DNA from 3 places in the Shewanella sp. Iso12 genome. Region 3 is predicted to be linked to each of the others. Evidence: predicted binding sites of a transcription regulator. Region 3 holds the regulator's gene; each other region holds the start of a gene.

Region 1 (7,009 bases), on a different contig from region 3:
ATCTTTTTGCCGGTCAGCTGTTGCAATTTGATCACCAGATCTACCGCATCAATGCTGTCCAGATCCAGCTCTTCATAGAGGGATGCCTCAGGGGTTATCGCCTCGGCATCCACTTCAAACTCATCGACCAGGATCTTGCTCAGCATTTCCAATATCTGTTCACGGCTTTGCATGAGCACCTCCTACGCGCGCTGGGATTCGATAAACGCGGCAAGGCTGGCGACACTGTAAAAGTGGGCCTTGGTTGCCTCTGAGTTGGCTTCGATCTTGACGTCGAACTGCTTCTTGATCGCCAAGCCCAGCTCAAGTGCATCGATGGAATCCAGTCCCAACCCCTCACCGAACAGCGGTGCTTCGGTATCTATATCGTCGATACTGATATCCTCAAGATCGAGGCAATCTATGATTAGCTGTTTAATTTCGTTATGTAAGCTCATAATTTATATCTAATTGTTGTTTGTAATAGGTTTCCAGATCTCTGGTGAGTTGGCGTGCCATCCGGGCATCGCCACCGCTTTCGGCATCATACCTCAGATGCGCTATGCTTGCCCCGGTTTCCACTTGCATCTGTATGGTGCGTCTCGGGATTTCGTACCAGGGATCCTGTTTGGTGAGTCCGGGATGAACCACCCTGAGTACCACTGGCAGAATATCTGCCCCGGTGCGCAGGGCGATATTGGCCGAACCGCGGGCAAAGGGATTGATCACTGCGCCTTTTACCGTGCGTGTGCCCTCGGGAAAGATGATCAGATTGGTGCCTCTGGCCAACACTTCACGGCAGTCCTGTAGCAGCAGATCGGCGCCGCGATTGGGAATATAGCCGGCGGCGGAGACGACTCCGCGCAGAAAGGGGTTACGCCACAGTCCCTGTTTTACTATGCAGCCGGCATTGGGCATCAGGCTGATTAACACCACCACATCTATGAGGGTGGGGTGATTGGCAATCACCACCATGCCCTTGGCCTGCCGTAATCGCTGCAGATTTACTGTGCTGACCCTGATCACGCCGGCCCAGGTCAGCATATGCACAAAGCCGCGGAACATGTAGTGCACCGCTTTTTGTACTCTTTGAATGCGCACATCGCGCTCGCCGGGCCAGAACCTCAGCACAGGTAAAATGGTCAAGGAGCTCAGCAAGCCGCCAAGGCCGAAGGCGATATAACAGCTGATGCCGGCGAGCCAACGGGGAAAATAGCCGATACCGGTTGCCGGGGCTGTCATAGCGGCTCCCTTGAGGGTTCCAGCTGCCAATGCCAATGGGCCAGTTGCCCCTGGATTGCCGTGCCGTTTGCCAGTGCCTGCAGCAGTGCGCCGAAGCTCAGCGGCTGCCCGGCGCCGGTCTGCTGGCTCAGGGTAACTCTGGCTATGCCGGTAACATCGGCCGGGGCCAGCTGCAGAGACAAGGCCAGTGGCAGTTCCATCTCTTGGGTAAATTCATCATAGACGGGCGGCACAGGGTCATCGCCGAACACCAATAGCAGGGGGCTGGGGTCCTCGGCCAACTGGGCCCAGGCTTCCAACATGGCTTGGGATAGGGTATCTGTGCCCGCCGCCACTGAAGTGGAAGCGCCAGTATTACCCGTGACTATGCCAAACAGACCGCTGGCGGTGTTGTGAACCGATTGGCTGAAACCCATGGGAGAGAGCGGCTGCCTGGCAATAATATCCTGCAGCAGTTCTATGGTGCGATTGAGTTCGCCATGGCGCGAGGCAAATACGCTGCGGCATTGGCTGGGGGCTTCAGCCTGAAAGGCGGCTTCCAGCATCATCTTGCTCAGGCGGCTGAAACGGCGCCGCTGCATGGCGGCAACCTGGGGTAACTTGGGGGCAATGCGATCGCTGTCATCAAGGGCGCAGTTGCTACTTTGCCACTGCTGCCAATCTTGCTGCTGTTGATACTCCGGGGACCAGGCTCCCCAGGAGAGAATACTGAACGCTAGTTGCACTGCTTTGCCTCTGACACAGATCTTTGTTGCTATCCCTTACGGGTCGTGAGGGAGTGAATCTGTCGGGTCGGAATGCGACCGCCGTACCGATTGCCCGTTCCCTCTGAAACACCGGTACAAAGGGCCATATTCTACACTGAAAGTACGGGTTTTAAGAAGGGGTTTAGGTTACAGCTAAAGATCAGTTACAACTTTTCGCTAACAAGGGAATCACCCGGCGGGCGCCGGGTGATTCAGATGCCGCTCAGTTGCTCAGCTGGCTCTGCAGCCGCCGCAGTACCGTCTTGATCTTACGAGTGTTGTCGGGACCCATACGTACCAGCATTTTCTGCGCGTTGGGCAGGGCTTCCAGTTTGGGATCGACAAACTTGTAGTTCACGCTGATGGCGTACAGCTCGATAGGATCTTCTATCACTGGGGTTGCCAACAGCACCTTGATGGCTTGTTGCATCCGCTCATCGAATTTGAGGTTGGGGTAACCCAGCTCATCGAAGGCCTGCTCCAGCAGCGGCGACAACTGACGATAGGTGTTGAGCAACTGCTCGTCGTTGAGGCCGGTGAGGAAGTCGGCGTAAAGGTCGTATCTGTGGTAGCTATCCGGATCCAGATAGGTCTTGTTGGAGATTTCAGATACTGTGAAGGTGTCGCTCGGGCCTTTCATCGGACTGGTTTTACGGGCCAGTTCGCCTTGGGCCAGATTATCGACAAACACCACGAACTGGCGTACCAGATCTTGTTCAACCAGCAGTGGCTCTATCTTCATGCCATCAGCCATTGCCACGGCCTTTTCATGAACATATTCATCACTTTCGGCCAGTGAAGGCAGAGGTTGTTCCGGCTCGACTTCGGGCTGAACCACTTCAGGTTCTGGCTCGGGTACGGTTTCAGGTTCAGGCACCTGGACTTGGGTTTGCAGCGGTTCGCTGGGAGCGGGTTCGGGGAGTTCAACCTGGGTGGGCTCTGCTGCTTGCTGCGGCTCTTGTTCGCCGCTGAAATAGTAGTAGGCTCCTCCTGCAATCAGCAATACCAACACCAATAGGATGATAGCAATGCCACTGTTGCCAGAGGACTTTTCCTGCGGCGCGATTCTATCTTCTTGATTGACTTGCATTGGATTTCCTTTCATTGATACCTGTGAGGCAGCGCCTCTCCCATTCTGCAAATATTGGCCATCTTGTCCAGCGTTCGGCCGCCTGGCAGCAGGATTTATTTGTGAAATATTGCCAGTAGAGCAGATCCTGTGGTGATTGACTTGAATCCCGGCTGAACTCTCGGCAACTTTGTGACCTTTTTAGCGCACTAGGCCTGAACATACTGCTGCCGGTCGCCCAGCCAACGCTGAATGATGGCATCGACATTCTCCGGTGCCTGGCTCATCACGTGGCGAGCCAGTTTCTGGATGTGGGGAATAAGCGCCTGATCCCGTACCAGATCGGCCACCTTCATATCGGCTATACCTGTCTGGCGGGTGCCCAACACTTCACCCGGGCCACGGATCTCCAGATCTTTTTGGGCAATGACAAAGCCGTCGTTGCTCTGACGCAATACTCCAAGCCGTTTGGTAGCCGTGTGTGACAGCGGTGCCTTATACAGCAGGACGCAGTGGCTGGCCACGGCGCCGCGACCGACCCGGCCGCGCAACTGGTGCAGCTGTGCCAGCCCGAGCCGTTCCGGGTTTTCGATGATCATCAGACTGGCGTTGGGCACATCGACCCCCACTTCAATGACGGTGGTGGCCACCAACAACTTGAGGTCGCCGCGTTTGAAGCTGTCCATGACTTGTTGTTTTTCGGCGCTCTTCATACGGCCATGTACCAGGCCTATGCTCAGCTCCGGCAGGGCGGCACGCAGTTCTTCGCAGGTGTCTTCGGCTGCCTGGCATTCGAGCACTTCGGATTCCTCGATAAGGGTGCAGACCCAGTAGGCCTGGCGACCGTCATTGAGCGCCGCCTGACGTACCCTATCGATCACCTCCTGACGCCGACTGTCACTGATGGCCACTGTGGTGACCGGGGTGCGCCCCGGCGGTAACTCGTCGATGATGGAGGTATCCAGGTCCGCATAGGCTGTCATCGCCAGGGTGCGGGGAATAGGGGTCGCCGTCATGATCAGCTGGTGGGGATGAAAACCCTGGCTGATGCCTTTCTCTCTCAGCCCCAGGCGCTGATGTACGCCGAATCTGTGTTGCTCATCTATGATGATCAACGCCAGCTTGTGAAACTGTACCTGCTCTTGAAAGATGGCGTGGGTACCTATCACCATGTGGGCACTGCCGGAGGCGATATCCTCCAGCGACTGGGCCCTGGCCTTGCCCTTGAGCTTGCCCGCCAGCCAGCCGACTTTGAGCCCCAATGGCTCCAGCCATTGACTGAAATTAATTGCATGTTGCTCGGCCAACAGCTCTGTGGGCGCCATCATGGCCACCTGATAACCGTTTTCTATCGCCTGCAGTGCGGCCATGGCCGCCACCAGGGTCTTGCCCGAGCCAACATCGCCCTGAACCAGGCGCATCATGGGTTGCGGCTTTTCAATATCGCGGCCGATATCTGCCACCACTCGCTGCTGCGCCCCCGTAGGTTTAAAGGGCAAGGCGGCGAGGAAGGGATTGAGTAAAGCGCCGGTGGCGGGCAAAGGCACGGCTTTGTCATGATTACTGCGCTCTCTGAGCTTGAGCATAGACAGGTTATGCGCCAGCAGTTCTTCCTGCACCAGGCGTTGCTGCGCCGGGTGTTGCCCCTGTTCCAGACGGTAGATATCGACATCCGCCGGGGGCCTATGCAGGGTGCGCACCGCCTGAGCCAGGCTTTGCTGATTGGGGCGCAGCGCCTCGGGTAGCAACTCCTGCAGTCCGTCCTCCTGCAGCAGGTTTAGAGCCTGCTCGGTCAATTTCATCCAACTGGCCTGCTTGAGCCCTTCAGTGGTGGGATAGATGGGCGTCAGGGTTTCACTGAGGTTGGGCGGTTCGTCGCCTTTGAGTATCTTGTAATCCGGATGAATGATCTCGGCCTGGTGGTTACCTCGGCGCACTTCGCCGTAGGCTCTAATGGTCAGACCTTGTTGCATGGCATTGCGCTGGGCGGCTGAGAAATTGAAGAACCTCAGGGTCATGTTGCCGCTGTCATCACGGACATTGCAGATCAACATACGCTTGCGGCCATTGATGATCTGGCTGGACTGAATTTCGGCTTCTATGGTGCCGTAGCTGCCGGGAGTAAGGCTGGCTATGGGGTAGATGCGGGTTCTGTCTTCGTAGCGCAGCGGCAGGTGGAACAGCAGATCCTGTACCGTGTTGATTCCGAGCTTGTGCAGTTTCTCAGCCATTTTAGCGGCTACGCCCTTGAGCTCGGTGATAGCAATAAGATCCAGTCTCTGCAAACCTTTAGCACCGGATTACTGTGAATTTATACATATACTATCAGAGAAATAGCCCTTGGCAATGCGTTGCGTTTATCGGCTGGGTAAAGTGTGGCGCAATGGTGGCAGGGCTTCTGCCTGGGGGGCGAGTGTATGGCAAAAGCCCTGATATATTGGTGGCAGATTAATCTGTCAGCGCCACCAGTTGAGCAGGGTGACCAAGGGCTTTATCAGTAGCTGAACACTGCCTATTACAAACAGCCAGGCGCCGATAAGAGTGTGAACATCTGTGAGAAAAAAGAAGCTGCCCAGTAGAAAACAGAACGCGACTATCAGGTCGCTTAGGGTATTGAACAAGGCGTGTTTGGGAAGAGGGGGGGCGGGGGCTTTGATATCTTGCTTGGCAAAATATCGCTGCTTACTGTCGATCATGGTTCCTTCTTGGTAGTTATGATTTGCCGCGATACCTTAACGCTGCCACCTTCAAGGTGCAAATCTAATTCTCTGTTTTAATGCAAATAAATATATCAACATAATCATTGGATTAAGTTAACAGCTGGCCCCTTTGGTTTGTCACGCTTGGCTAAAGAGTAGCGTAACTTAACGGCCCAGGCCTGAACCCTGGGTAACTGTTATTTCGCCGTTAAAGCCTATCAGTTCGGCGAGTGTTTGTGCGTAGGCTCTGGCCTTGTCTGTGGCCTGCTTTTGAGGTTTGAACAGGCCAAAACCGAGTCGCTCACGCTCAGCAAAACAGAGTACCACGCTGACACTTATGAGCTCTTCGTCAGTCAGGTGTTCAAGCATGTGACTTCTGAATCTTTCGTTATAGGTATTGCGTTGCACCTCTATGCGGCAGAGTTGACTGAGAGGCTTGCTTTTTCCGCCCCGGAAGAAGCAGCCCTGTTGCAGATCCAGAGTAACGGGTTTGAGCAGGCGGTAGAGGTTCAGGCCCATGATGATGCCGCTGAGCCCCAGCACTATAGCTATGATGGCAGCCGTAAACCAAGTGTCCTGTCTGGCGGGGTCCAACACCAGTACTCCCAGAATTCCGGCAAGCATCGCCAGTAGTCCCCAAAGCGCGTATTTCAGTTGCGTTTGCCTGCTGCGCCAGACGAGTTTCAACTTGCCTGGCTCAGCCTCGAGCTCTGTCATAAGCATATGCTGCTGATATTGGCATAGCCTGGTCTGCTGTGGGTTTTTGGTCATAAAATGGTCACCATGAAATCAGTAGTTCGTCGTAAAACCCAGTGCTCAAACCAGCAGGCTCGAGTGAGCCGCTATCAGTTGCCAGCCGCTTGTCCTGTGCAGCCAAACCCGGGTAAAGCGAAAACGACCGTTGGTCGGCGCTTTGGCATAGCTGCCTTGAATATTCACCTCCGCCGACACTATCGCAGTCCCCTGATGCAGCCGTATCTCTTCGGCCAGGGTGTCTATCCGAGTGATATTGAGCAGGCCTGAGCTGTGGGCATGCAGATCCTCTGCTTTGCCGAGCACTTGCCCCAGGTGATTGGTGAATATCAGTTGAGGCGAGAGCAGTCTATCCAGCAAATTGATATCCGAATTCAACATGGCACTACGCAGTTGGCTTTCCAGTTGCTGAATGTCTGAGATGTGATTCATGGTTATTCCCAAGGCCTGATGAGTGACGGCAAAGAGGCAAGAAGGTTTAAAAAATACTGACTTTGGCACACTTGCCACAGTACCAGGAG
Region 2 (7,009 bases), on a different contig from region 3:
ATGATATGAAACCCGGCCATCAGTGGCCGTTTGGGGATAGGCAGGTTGAAACTGATCGCCGTCAGATAGAAAGCCAGGCCGATAATCTTCAGCCAGGGCACCAGAATACTGGCGGTAAAGACTATGATGGCGATGGGTAACATGTCCGACTGTACCAGATGGGTGATGCCGGAAAAAATGGTGTCGTAGGTGACCTTGCCCTGTTTGGTGAGCATGGTAATGGGATAGATGTTGGCTGGGATCAACAAGATGGCTGCAGTGATCAGCAAGGCCCAGCTTTTTTGCAGACTGGTTTCGTCCCTTAGCCTGAGTGGGTTTTGGCAGCGGCTGCAGTACTCATCCTCTATCAGGTTGAGTTTCTTGCAGGCAGGGCAGGTGCACAGGCCCATGTCTTTGCCCTGGATCTGCTTTCTAGCTTTCATCGAGAAAACTCCACATATGCTCCAGGTTATATTCGCGCTGCAGGAAGAGAGTCACCAAAAACAGCATGGTAAAACAAAAGGTTCCCATGCCAAAGTAAACATCGGAGAAGTCGGACAACTGAAAGGCGGAAACCAGGAAACTGATCACATAAATTTCCAGCATGGTCATTTGCGACAGCAGGCCTTGCTTCTTGAGCAGCCAGGTGAGAACCCCTCGCCAGAAGTGATGCTGCACCAGACCTGTCTTGATGATCAGTACCTGAACAAAAATCGACAGATTGAGTACTCCTGGGGCTATTACCGCCGCCACCAATACGGCAATTCCCACTATCCAATAACCTTGGTCAATTACCGCCAGGGCACCTTGGTATGCGGTCGTGGTTCTGACACTGCCGAGAAAGTGCATTTCCAATACTGGCAGCAGCATGGCGGGCAGATAAAACAGCAGGGCACTGATACATAACGCCAGCATGCCATTGATAGAACAATAGGGCGCATCATAAAGCGCTGTATGGCATCTGGGACAAAGCGCTCTGACACCGGAGGGCAAGGCGCGTTTACTCACAGCCAAATCACAGGCGCGACAGAGCACTATGCTGCAGTCCGGTTTGTTGTCGCTTGGAGTATAAGCTTTCAAATGCTGGATATGTCCTGTTCTGGCCATGGTGACCCAAACTTAGTCGTCAACACACTAACTGCGTTGCGCGTGGGTCCATTGGAGTTAATCGACAAAACAAACTCGCAAATACTATCAGAAAGAGCGCGTCTCTTGCATCTATAGCGCATTTTATGTCACTCTATGTACTGTATATTTAAACAGTGTGAGGAAGGTCATGGCCGTTATAACTCAGTACGTTGTGGTCAGAGAAGGGGTTGAGAAGATGACATTTACATCTAAGAAGGAGGCAGACGCCTACGATAAGATGCTCGACATCGCGGATAACTTAATCCCCTTTATTCAAGCCAGTGAATTGGAACTGGATGATAATACAGCGGAAAAACTTGCTTTTTATTTAGCTTCTCATAAAGATACACTGGCGAATCTGCTCAAGGGCGCCCCGGTAAAAGCACCGGCCCCCGCCAAGAGCAGTAAGAAGAAGACAGAACCAGAAAAGGCATAACCCGGGAATACAGATGAAAGCTCAGTTTTACGATACGCTCAACCGTCAGGTACAGGCACTGTTTGCCGGTGAAGACGATGTCATTTGTGCCATGGCCAATTTCTCAGCTTTGCTGAATGAACACCTTGAAGACATCAATTGGGTGGGCTTCTATCTGCTCAAGGGTGAGCAACTGGTGCTTGGGCCCTTTCAAGGGAAACTGGCCTGTACCCGAATTCCAATGGGCAAGGGGGTCTGTGGCACCGCGGCCGCCAAGGGCGAGACTCAGTTGGTTGAGGATGTACATCAGTTTGCCGGACATATCGCCTGTGATGCCGCCAGCAACTCGGAAATTGTGATCCCTGTTTACCAAAAGGGCGAACTGATTGCCGTGCTGGATATCGACAGTCCCAGCCTGTCGCGCTTCGATAAAGAGGATCAAACCGGGCTGGAGACCCTGGTGCAGAGTCTGGAAAAGTGCTTATTTGGTTAATTCCCGTACAATCTGCCACAATTGGTGGTCGCTTTAAGGCGCGTGCAGCTTATAATAGGCGGCCGCTTTGAGGGCCAAATGACCGTTTGTGGTGCTTGGCCGTATCAGGCTGAAATGTTAAGTTTTGTGTAATGCCTTTGGCAATGGCCGAATGCATGCTAATTTGTACGTTATCCCCCAAGGGGTTAACGAAGATGAACGACGCCGTGAGTACAGCAGACCTAACTGACCACTGACGTCCCCTGTTAACTGTGGAAGTAATGATGGAATCAACAGAAAAGTTGACCGACACCAACGCTATTCTGGCGTATTTGTATGAAACATTCCCTTTGTGCTTTATTGCCGAAGGAGAAACCAAACCACTGAAGATAGGACTGTTTCAGGATTTGGCTGAAAGGTTGGCTGATGATTCCAAAGTCAGTAAGACCCAACTTAGGGTCGCCCTGAGACGCTACACCAACAGTTGGCGCTATCTGAAGTGCATCAAGGAAGGCGCTCAGAGGGTGGATCTCGATGGTAACCCTTGCGGCGAACTGGACCCAGAGCATATTGAACATGCCAAGGCGACGCTGAAAGAGAGTCAGGAAAAAGCCAAGGCCCGCCGTGCTGCCGAGCCAGCCAAAGAAGGTGAAGCCAAAAAAGCCAAGCCTGCGCGTAAGCCTCGTCCTCAAGGGGACAAGCCCCGCAACGAGCGCCCACGCAGCGATAAAAAGGCGGCCCGTAAGCCTAGCAAGCCTGCCGCTCCAGCCGTGGAATTGGTACCAGCCGTATTGGAAGAGCTGAAACCTTCACAGCGAGTGAATGTCAAATTGGGTATGACACCGGTAGCCGGTGTGATCCTCGACATCAATAAAGAAGATGTTCACGTCCAACTGGATTCCGGCCTGTCAGTTAAGGTCCGCGTGGAACATATTCTGCTGTAAAATCATCAAATAGAAAGGAGTAACTTGCTGATGCGAAAATTTATTCTTGCTGCATCGATCGCCAGTGTCTTTATGGGATCCCAGGCGCTGGCTATCTCACCGGCAGTCCCGGTCAGCGAGTTACCCCATTTGCAACAGGAGCCGCAACACAAGGTTGCCAGTAAACGGATAACCGGCCTGTTCAGTCGCTCCCATTATCACAGATTCGATCTGGATGATGCCTTCTCGCAGCAGATCTTCAAACGCTTTCTTGAACAACTCGACTACCGCCGCAATGTATTGTTGCAGAGCGATATCGACAGTTTTAAGGTTTATGCCAATCAGTTTGACGATATGGTACGCAGCGGCGATCTGGAACCGGCGTACAAGATGTACGATCTGGTGCAGCAGCGCCGTTACGAGCGTTTTGCCTATGCCTTGAGTCTGCTCGACAAAGAGATGGACTTTAATCAGGCCGGCGATGCTTATGTCTTTGATCGTAAAGATGCCGCCTGGCCCAAAGACGAGGCCGAGCTCAACGAGCTGTGGCGTCAGCGGGTCAAGTACGATGCCCTCAACCTCAAGCTGACCGGTAAAGAGTGGCCGGAGATTGTTGATGTGCTGGGTAAGCGCTACAACAACGCCATCAAACGCTTGAAGCAAACCAACAGTGAAGACGTGTTCCAGGGGCTGATGAATGCCTTTGCCCGCAGTGTCGAACCGCACACCAGTTACCTGTCTCCCCGTAATGCCGAACGTTTCCAGATGGAGATGAACCTTAGCCTGGAAGGGATAGGCGCCGTATTGCAGATGGAAGATGACTACACAGTTATCAAGAGTCTGGTGGCCGGTGGTCCTGCTGCGCTGAGTGAGAAGCTGGCGCCTGAAGACAGAATTGTCGGTGTAGGTCAGGAAGGCAAGGAGATGGTCGATGTTATCGGCTGGCGTCTGGATGATGTAGTCGACCTGATCAAAGGCCCTAAAGGTAGCAAGGTGACTCTGCAGGTGCTGCCCAAAAAAGGCGGCTCCAATGCCAAACCCATCAATGTGACTGTGGTGCGGGACAAAATTCGTCTCGAAGACAGGGCGGCGACTTCCAAGATAGTCGAGCCGGAAACCGGTCCTTACGCTCAGCGTAAAATTGGTGTTATCCAGATCCCCGGCTTCTATATGGACTTATCCCGGGATGTGGCCAAGGAGTTGCAAACACTCAATGAAGCCAAGGTTGAAGGTGTGATTATTGACCTGCGTGGTAACGGTGGTGGCGCCTTGACCGAAGCGACTTTGCTTACCGGGCTGTTTATCGATCAGGGGCCTGTGGTGCAAATTCGTGACGCCAACGGTCGCATCAGCGAAAACCGTGACAACGATGGCAAGAGCTATTATGACGGTCCGCTCACAGTGATGGTTGACCGTTACTCGGCCTCGGCATCGGAAATTTTTGCCGCTGCGCTGCAGGATTATGGCCGCGCCTTGATTATCGGTGAGTCTACCTTCGGTAAAGGCACAGTGCAGCAGCACAAGAGCCTTGGCCGTATCTACGACCTGTATGAAAAGCCGGTTGGCCATGTGCAGTACACTATAGCCAAGTTCTACCGTATTAATGGTGGCAGCACTCAGTTGAAAGGTGTGACTCCGGATATTCCGTTCCCCAGTGCGTTGGAGCCGGGGGAATATGGTGAGGCGGAAGAAGACAATGCACTGCCATGGGATAAGGTGCCTGTAGCCAAGTACCAGCCTTTGGGTGAAATCGGCGCAGAGATGGTCAGCAATCTTGCGAAACGCCACGAGAGTCGGATTAAGCAGGACGTCGAGTTCGGTTATATACTGCAGGACATAGGCGAGTTCAAGAAACACCATAAAGAGAAGAGTGTTTCTCTGGTGGAAAGTGAGCGCTTGGCCGAGCGGGATAAGGACGATCAGAAACAGTTGGCCCGCCTCAACGAACGTCGGGTTGACCATGGTCTCGAACCCTTGAAGTCTCTGGATGACGATGAAAATGTCTCCGAAGACGAGAAGAAAATCGAGACTCCGGATGCCTTCCTCGATGAAGCCGTCTATATCACTCTGGATATGGTGGACTATCAGAGATTGGCAAAAAACAGCGCAAATTGATGCTGGCTCCAGGAAACATAAAAACGCGCTGATTGCGCGTTTTTTGTTTGCTCCCAGCGTGAACAGAGGCAAGATCAGTCAACGAACTCAGCGACTGCCAGTGCCCAACGAATTAAGGATGACCTATGTCTGAAGCACAAACCATTTCCCCGCAACAACTGCAGGCCAAGCACCTGGCCGATTATCGTCCACCGGCGTTTTTGATCCCCGAACTGTCACTCTCATTTCAGCTTGAACCCAAGCAAACCCGAGTGACGGCCGTCAGCCGGGTAAAGCGCAACGGCAGTCACAATGAACCTCTGCAGCTTGACGGTGACGAGCTGGAGCTGGAGCAGCTATTGGTCAATGGTGAACCGGCCGACTATCGCCTCGAGCCGGGTAAACTACTGCTTGAAACCGAACTCAACGAATTTGAATTGACTCTGGTGACTCACATCAGCCCGGCCGATAACTCGGCACTGGAAGGCCTGTACATGTCCGATGGCGCCTATTGCACTCAGTGCGAGGCGGAAGGTTTCAGGCGCATCACTTATTTTCTCGACCGTCCCGATGTGCTGGCCAAATACCAGGTACGTATCGAAGCCGACAAGGCATTTCCTTTCCTGCTCTCCAACGGCAACTTGCTGGAGAAAGGGGAGATGGCCGATGGTCGTCATTTCGCCGTCTGGCAAGACCCTTTCCCTAAACCCGCTTACCTGTTTGCCTTGGTTGCCGGTGACTTTGACCTGCTGGAAGACAGCTTTACCACCCGCTCCGGCAGAGAGGTCAAACTGCAGGTGTTTGTCGACAAGGGCAACCTGCACAAGGCCGGACACGCCATGGCTTCACTTAAAAAGGCGATGGCCTGGGACGAGTCACGCTTTGATCTCGAGTACGATCTCGATATCTACATGGTGGTGGCTGTGGACTTCTTCAACATGGGCGCCATGGAAAACAAGGGCCTGAATATCTTCAACACCAAGTATGTGTTGGCGGATAAAGACACGGCGACCGATGATGACTTTCACGGTATAGAATCTGTGATTGGCCACGAATATTTCCACAACTGGACCGGCAACCGGGTAACTTGCCGCGATTGGTTCCAATTGAGCCTGAAAGAGGGCCTGACCGTATTTCGCGATCAGGAATTCAGCTCAGATCTCGGCTCCCGGGCCGTCAACCGTATTCATGCCATCAAGGTCATCAAGAACCAGCAGTTCGCCGAGGATTCTGGCCCGATGTCGCATCCTATTCGTCCCGAAAGCGTGATAGAGATGAATAATTTCTACACAGTCACTGTTTACAACAAGGGCGCCGAAGTGATCCGCATGATGCACACCCTGCTGGGTGAGCAGGCCTTCCAGGCGGGGATGAAGCTGTATTTCGAGCGCCACGACGGCCAGGCGGTTACCTGTGACGACTTTGTCGCCGCTATGGAAGATGCCTCAGGTAAAGATCTGACTCAATTCCGCCTTTGGTATAGCCAGGCGGGCACCCCTCAAGTGACAGTGACCGATGAGTATGATGCAAGCACAGCGACTTACCGCCTGCACCTCAAACAGTTCACCCCAGTGCGCGCCGGTGAAGCGGCCAAGGCAGCGTTGCATATTCCTTTCAGCCTGGAACTGCTGGGCAATGACGGCAACGCCTTGGTCAACCAAGTGTTTGATTTTACCCAGGCCGAGCAGACTCTGGAGTTCAAGGATATCAGTGCCCGTCCGATCCCTTCGCTGTTGCAGGACTTTTCGGCGCCGGTGAAGCTCAAGTATGACTACAGCACAGTGCAGCTGCTCTGCTTACTGCGCCATGCCGGCAGTGAAGTGGCCCGCTGGGAAGCGGCGATGAGTCTCTTCAGCCGCGCTGTTTGGGCCAACGTTGCCTTACTTGAACAAGGGCAGGGGATGCATCTGGATCCTCGGGTTGTCGACGGCTTCAGAGGTGTGATACTGGACGAAGCTTTGGATAAGGGCCTTGCGGCCGAAATTCTAAAGCTGCTTT
Region 3 (7,009 bases):
GCCATGAACTGTGGTCATTTGGTTAAAGAAGTTGGGTTCGACCAGTTGCAATCCGGGCTGGAATAGCTCAGCACGGATCACCATGGCCATGGCGCCCCCTATCAGGAACATGATGAAGCTGAACCAGAGATAGAGTGTGCCTATGTCTTTATGGTTGGTGGTCAGCAACCAGCGCATGATCCCCTTGGGGGCGTGATGATGCTGGTGTTCCTGTTCAGCGATTTCCTGAACGCCGGCTTCGGCATCTTGACTGAATGAGTTCATCTTCTCCCCCTACTGCCCGTGGTTATTGACGTCGGCGGCTTGCACAGTGTCGCCTGTATTATTGCCCCAGGCATTACGCTCATAGGTCACCACAGCAGCCAGTTCCTTGGCGGTTATCTGTTTGCCGAAGGCCTGCATGGCGGTGCCTGTCTTGCCATGGATCACTATGTCCAGATGGGCAGCGATTGGGCCTATGGCAATAGCACTGCCCTTGAGCGCCGGGAACACCCCTTGAAGTCCGGCGCCGTTGGGCTGATGACAGGCGGCGCAACGCGCCATATAGATCTGTTCGCCAAGCGCCATGGCCTCATCATGGCTCATGGTCTCACTGAGGGCCGCCTGAGCTTCTTCGGCGGCCGTAGCCGCGGCTTGTTTCTGTTCCGCCATCCAGGCGTCAAACTCATCTTCTGCCAGTACCTTCACCACAATCGGCATAAAGCCGTGGTCTTTACCGCAAAGCTCGGCACATTGGCCGCGGTAGATCCCCGGTTTGTCCACCCGGGTCCAGGCTTCGTTAATAAAACCGGGATTGGCGTCTTTTTTGACGGCAAAGGCGGGCACCCACCAGGAGTGGATCACATCATCTGAGGTCATCAGGAATCGGACTTTGCGATTGATGGGCAATACCAAAGGCTTGTCGACTTCAAGTAAGTAGTGCTCGCCCTTGGCTTCCTGGCCTTCTATCTGGGATCTCGGCGTTGCCAATATGCTGAAGAAGTCGATGTCTTCGCCGAAATAGCTGTAGTGCCATTTCCATTGCGAGCCGGTGATCTTGACCGTCAGGTCGGCATCACTGGGATCTTCCATGGCAATCAGCGTTTTGGTTGCGGGGATTGCCATCAGGATCAGGATTAAAAAGGGGATAAGCGTCCAGGCAATTTCTACCTTGGTACTTTCATGGAATTGGGACGCGACTGCCCCTTTGGACTTCCTATGGTTGATCATGGCGTAGATCATCACGCCGAATACGACCAAACCTATGGCGCAACAGATATAAAGAATGATCATGTGCAGGTGATACACCTTGCCACTGATCTCAGTTACCCCTTGAGTCATATTCAAGGGCATATCTGCCTGAGCGCCTGGAGACAACAAGCTGACGCACAACAAGGTCAGCAAAACACACAGCCATTGCTTCACAAGACATCTCCTCTGTCAATTGCATTCGCAACTACAAAGAAGAGTCACACAGTAAGTCTTTGCTCTATGCAAACTCTTCAGTTCCCAAAAAAGCAACGATGACTTCAAAGTGCGGCGGCGGTTTCACTTAGCTCTAGGTATACAGGTGGTGACCACTGTTGCACTTACCGCTGAATATACTCAGCATTTCCGGCGACGGCACCACTCGCTATGAATCGAAATGGGGCGGTCAACCTACGACGAATTGCATGGAGATAACACAATCGTTGTTCTTACATTACTTGTAGATTAAATATTGATCAAGATCACGATGTTTTCTAACTATATGAAAAAAAAGCGTCTGTTAATCCAGAGGTGAATTCTGTGTGAGTAGCAGAGCTGCGCGGTTTGCCGCCGATTGACAGGGGAAGGCATTGCACCAAAAAGGCACAGAAAAAAGGCCATCCCAGGGATGGCCTTTAAACACAATCAATGGATGGAGTGGGTAAGTTCGTTGAGGTGGTTATCCACCTCTTTCGCCTGCTGTCCCGTTTCCAACACTATGCCCATGGCTCTGGCGTTACGGGCGACCAGCTGCAATCGGCGGTTATCACGGGCATCCAGGCTGTCTATCCAACTGATCACTGCACTGGAGGTGCCGTTGGTCAGGGCTCTTTCCGTTGCCCACAAGGCTTCTACTTCATCCTTGGTGCGCACCAAGAGTACTCTATCCATTCTGACACCGGCCCTTGCTAAGGTTTCTTTGTAACCTATGCTGGCCGGGGCGTTAATCAAGACTATCCAGCGTCCCTGTTGACTCAATTGCGCCAATTGAGGGCAGAGGCGCAATAATTCCTGACGTCCCTGGCTATGGCTGGCCAAGCTGGAGATACCGGTATGTTGCCAAGGCTGATTGCCGGCAATACCGGTGTCTGTCCACAGGCCTGGGTGTCTTGGGGCGTTGCCAGTCATTATGCTCATAGCCAGTCTCCATTGCGTATTATCCCTACCGCCAGTCCTTCAATGGTCAATGGCTGGAAAGTCAGGTCGACTTTTATTGGGGAGTAAGCCTCGTTCTCGGCATGTAGATAAACCACATTACCTTTCTTTTCAAAGCGTTTCACAGTTACATCGTCTTCAACCCTGGCCACCACGACTTGACCGTTACGGGCTTCCTGTACCTTGTGAACCGCCAGGAGATCACCTTCGAGAATACCTATGTTCTTCATGCTGTCGCCGCGTACCCGTAGCAGAAAGTCGGCATTGGGGTGGAACATGCCAGGGTCGACCTGGTAATACTGCTCAACGTGTTCCTGAGCCAGTATGGGTTCACCGGCGGCAACCTGACCAATCAGGGGCAAGCCTGTTTCTGACTCCGCTTGTTCATCATGAGGCAGGCGAATACCACGAGAGGTGCCTGGCATGATCTCAATACAGCCTTTCTTGGCCAATGCCTTGAGGTGTTCCTCGGCGGCATTGGCGCTCTTGAAGCCCAGCCGGGTGGCAATTTCGGCCCGGGTTGGCGGCATGCCGGTGTCGGCTATATTGCGTTTAATCAGTTCCAGAATCTGTGCCTGGCGCGGTGTCAGTGGTCTCATGGTGATTCCTGTTTTTTCATACAGTACCTGTTAGTATATACAGTATTTTTATCAGTGCAAGTATTAACCAAAACTGAAACTTTTAGGGAGTGGCTAAGTAAGCCATTCGGTGCTTTGGTTTTAACGGCTTGGCCCATGCAGCATGGGGAGTTCAAGGCATTGGCCAGAGGAACTGCCGGGGCCGGTTCGCACCTTCCCTAGCTAAGGTTCAGGAAATTCTGGTATTCTATTGGGCTATTGATTGTGGCTCAGACACTGAAAAAAACATGTCCAAACAAGATTCATTCTGGTTTAAATCTCTTCGCTGGCTCCAAAGCAAGCTGGTGCATACCACTGTGGTGCCTCAGGATCCTTTCGCCGATTTGAACCTGGATCCGGCTAAGCCGATGGCCTATGTAATGAAGACGGAATCTGTCAGTGATATTGCGGCATTGGCGGAAGTCACCCGTAAGTTTGGTTTGCCTTGTCCTTATGAGGCACTCAAGGTTGATGATATTACCGTTCCCCGAGTCGTCTGCCTGGAAGGAGCCAAGCCCCTATTCGGCAAGCGCAAGAGCAACAAGCCATTTCTCAGCTGTTTCACTTCTCTGCTGAACCTGCATCAGGCCAATCCACAACTGGATATTCAATTGGTGCCAGTGAGCCTCTATTGGGGCCGCACTCCTGGTAAGGAAGATGACAGCATGCGTGCCGCCGTATTTGAGCGGGAAAATCCCACTTGGCTGCGCAAGTTTCTGATGATCCTGTTTCTGGGGCGCGACAACTTTGTGCAGTTTTCCAATGCCGTGTCGTTGCGGCTGATGGCCGATGAACATGGGACCGACAAGGCTATTGCCCATAAGTTGTCACGGGTGGCCAGGGTACATTTCCGCCGGCAACGCAAGGTGATGACAGGACCCGTGCTGCCCAACCGTCAGGCTCTGTTCAATGAGTTGCTGCGCTCGGAAACGCTGAAAAAGGCGATTAAAGAAGAGGCCGCTGCCAAGAAGATCCCCGAGGCCAGAGCCCGGGAGATGGCGGAAGAATATCTCGATGAGATTGCCGCCCACTATTCAGACAGCCTGGTGCGTATTGCCGAGCGGATCCTCACCTGGTTGTGGAACAAGCTCTACAAGGGGATCAACATCAAGGGCGCCGAGCAGATACGCCAGCTGCACCACGATGGCCATGAGATAGTTTATGTGCCTTGCCACCGCAGTCATATGGATTACCTGCTGCTCTCCTATATTCTCTATTTTCAGGGTATGGTTCCGCCCCACATAGCCGCCGGTATCAACTTGAACTTCTGGCCCGCCGGGCCCATGTTCCGCCGTGGTGGTGCTTTCTTCATCCGCCGCAGCTTCAACGGTAACAAGCTCTATACCGCTGTGTTCCGCGAGTATCTGGATCAGCTGTTTGCCAAAGGCTATTCGGTTGAATACTTCACCGAAGGTGGCCGCTCCCGTACCGGGCGGCTGTTGTCACCCAAGACAGGAATGCTGGCGATGACAGTCAACTCTGTGCTGCGAGGCATTGAACGGCCGGTGACTCTGGTGCCCGTGTACCTGGGCTACGACCATGTCATGGAAGTGGCCACTTACCACAAAGAACTCAGCGGCAAGAAGAAGCAGAAAGAATCTGTTTGGCAGGTGGTTGGCGCCTTGCGTAAGCTGGGCAATTTCGGTCAGGGTTATGTGAACTTTGGTGAGCCTGTGACGCTGCAGAATTTCCTCAGTGAAGCGGCGCCCAACTGGCGCGAAGAAGTGGCGGCCGATCCCGAGCAGAAACCCAGCTGGCTGACCCCGGCGGTTAATACTCTGGCCAATAGGGTGATGACTCATATCAACGATGCCGCAGCAGCCAGCGCCGTGACTCTTACCAGCCTGGTACTCTTGTCATCAGAGCAGAATGCGCTGGAGCGAAGCCAGTTGGAACGTCAGTTGGACTTGTATCTGGATCTGCTCAAGGAAGTGCCATATACCCAGTATACTTCTGTCGCTGAGGGCGACGGTAAGCAGTTGCTGCAACAAGGTCTGGAGCTGAATAAGTTCACGGTTCAGGAAGATGAACTGGGCGATATCATCTCAATCGACGAGTCGATCGCGGTAACCATGACTTACTATCGCAACAACATCATTCACCTGTTTATGGTGCCTTCTTTGCTGGCCAGCTGCCTGGTGCGCCTGGAGCAGTGCAGCCGAGCTCAGATGCAGGCGGTGCTTGAGGATTTCTACCCTCTGCTGCAGGCCGAGCTGTTTATGGGTAAGGCCGATGTCAGTGCTTATGCCGATCAGCTGCTGGATCGTTTCATTGCCAAAGGTTTGGTCGCCGAAGAAGCCGATGGTTTCCGGGTGCTGGAAGCCGGGATAAATCCGCTGGCGCTGCTGGCTGAAACCATGAGCGAAACCCTGCAGCGCTACGCCATCATCCTTAACTTGCTGGCCGCTCACCCAGGTATTGAGCGTGGCGATTTGGAGCGCGAAAGCCATAAATTGGCCAGTCGTCTGGGCGCGCTGCATGGGATTACAGCCCCCGAGTTTTACGACAAGAAACTCTACGGCATCTTGAGTATCAAGCTCAAAGAGCTGGGGTATCTCACCAAGGAAGATACCCGCCATGATATAGAGCGAACCCGGGATTATGCCAACCAGCTGCTGCGTCCACAGGTCAAGCAAACCATAGTCGACAGCGTCGCCGCCGAACAGGAGGCCTGATGGCCAATCATATGAATGCGGCGCCTGCCAAGGCGTCTTTGCTGGGCGGCGCCATGATCATCGCCGGGACCACAGTCGGTGCCGGGATGTTTTCCCTGCCGGTAGAAGGCGCCGGCATGTGGTTTGGCTACTCTGTGCTTATGCTGCTGGGGGTGTGGTTCTGCATGTTCATGTCCGGGCTGCTGCTGCTGGAAACCAACCTGCATTTTGAGCCTGGCGCCAGCTTTGACACCCTCACCAAGGAGACCCTGGGGCAGTTTTGGCGGGTGCTTAACGGCGCTTCGATAACCTTCGTGCTCTATATTCTCACTTACGCCTATATCAGTGGCGGCGGCTCCATAGTCAATCATAGCCTGGAAGGTATGGATATCAGCCTGCCGCAGAGTTTTGCCGCCTTGGTGTTTGCCCTGGTGCTGGCGCTGGTGGTGCTTATCAGCACCAAGGCCGTGGATCGGATCACCACCATAATGTTGGGAGGGATGATCATCAGCTTCTTTCTGGCGATAGGCAATCTGTTGATCGGCGTTGATACCAGTAAGCTACTGCTACCTAATGGCGAGAGCAGCTATGGCTCATATCTGTGGGCGGCCATTCCTTTCGGCCTGGCCAGTTTTGGTTACCACGGCAATGTGCCGTCTTTGGTGAAATATTACGGCAAACAGCCGGGCACCATAATCAAGGCGATTTTTGTTGGTACCTTTATCGCCTTGGCTATCTACCTGTGTTGGCTGGTGGCAACCATGGGTAATATTTCCCGCGGTGAATTCGGCGCCATTATTGCCCAGGGCGGCAATATGGGGGTATTGGTCGGCGCCTTGTCCAAGGTGATGGATAACTCGCTGCTCAACACCATGCTCACCCTGTTTGCCAATCTGGCCGTGGCGTCTTCATTCCTTGGGGTAACCTTGGGTTTGTTTGACTATCTGGCAGATCTGTTTGGTTTTGACGACAGTCGCAGCGGCAGGGTCAAGACCGCCCTGGTGACTTTTCTGCCTCCGACTCTGCTAGGTATGCTGTTTCCAGATGGCTTCCTGGTAGCCATTGGCTTCGCTGCCTTGGCGGCCACGGTTTGGGCTGTAATAGTGCCGGCCTTGATGGCTTGGCGCTCGAGGCAACGGTTTGCCGATAACCCGGGTTTTCGCGTACCGGGTGGTACGCCTTTGATAGCCATAGTAGTGCTGTTTGGGGTGCTGACGGCCGCCTGTCATCTGTTGGCCATGGCCGGCATGTTACCCAAGTATTCCTGAAGTGAGGAGCGGCTCTCTTTTTCAAGGGAATGGGAGAGCCCCACCTTGACAAGACTATAAAAGTCAGTAATTTATACCGTCCACGCCG

What was found. Region 3 encodes LexA, which represses DNA repair genes until DNA is damaged. Its sites were predicted from a motif close to TACTGTATNNNNATACAGTA; they were not measured.
Region 1: the regulator LexA is predicted to act here: its motif matches at 5,338-5,357, upstream of recG (ATP-dependent DNA helicase RecG).
Region 2: the regulator LexA is predicted to act here: its motif matches at 1,225-1,244, upstream of HCX89_RS09005 (YebG family protein).

Annotation. Positions count from the first base shown of each region.
Region 1 covers NZ_JAAUHW010000003.1:337,108-344,116, forward strand. Annotated here, with positions in the region: gene HCX89_RS08235 (acyl carrier protein) at 1-173, opposite strand, end outside; gene HCX89_RS08240 (phosphopantetheine-binding protein) at 183-437, opposite strand; gene HCX89_RS08245 (1-acyl-sn-glycerol-3-phosphate acyltransferase) at 424-1,221, opposite strand; gene HCX89_RS08250 (beta-ketoacyl synthase chain length factor) at 1,218-1,946, opposite strand; gene HCX89_RS08255 (DUF3014 domain-containing protein) at 2,191-3,057, opposite strand; gene recG (ATP-dependent DNA helicase RecG) at 3,246-5,321, opposite strand; gene HCX89_RS08265 (YrhK family protein) at 5,493-5,732, opposite strand; gene HCX89_RS08270 (hypothetical protein) at 5,901-6,506, opposite strand; gene HCX89_RS08275 (nuclear transport factor 2 family protein) at 6,552-6,920, opposite strand; gene HCX89_RS08280 (hypothetical protein) at 6,967-7,009, opposite strand, start outside.
Region 2 covers NZ_JAAUHW010000004.1:51,614-58,622, forward strand. Annotated here, with positions in the region: gene HCX89_RS08995 (paraquat-inducible protein A) at 1-422, opposite strand, end outside; gene HCX89_RS09000 (paraquat-inducible protein A) at 412-1,059, opposite strand; gene HCX89_RS09005 (YebG family protein) at 1,256-1,543, shown strand; gene HCX89_RS09010 (GAF domain-containing protein) at 1,557-2,015, shown strand; gene proQ (RNA chaperone ProQ) at 2,279-2,938, shown strand; gene prc (carboxy terminal-processing peptidase) at 2,969-5,032, shown strand; gene pepN (aminopeptidase N) at 5,158-7,009, shown strand, end outside.
Region 3 covers NZ_JAAUHW010000010.1:44,514-51,522, forward strand. Annotated here, with positions in the region: gene ctaD (cytochrome c oxidase subunit I) at 1-264, opposite strand, end outside; partial or broken gene coxB (cytochrome c oxidase subunit II) at 289-1,383, opposite strand; gene HCX89_RS15940 (cell division inhibitor SulA) at 1,873-2,364, opposite strand; gene lexA (transcriptional repressor LexA) at 2,361-2,981, opposite strand; gene plsB (glycerol-3-phosphate 1-O-acyltransferase PlsB) at 3,248-5,674, shown strand; gene mtr (tryptophan permease) at 5,674-6,921, shown strand.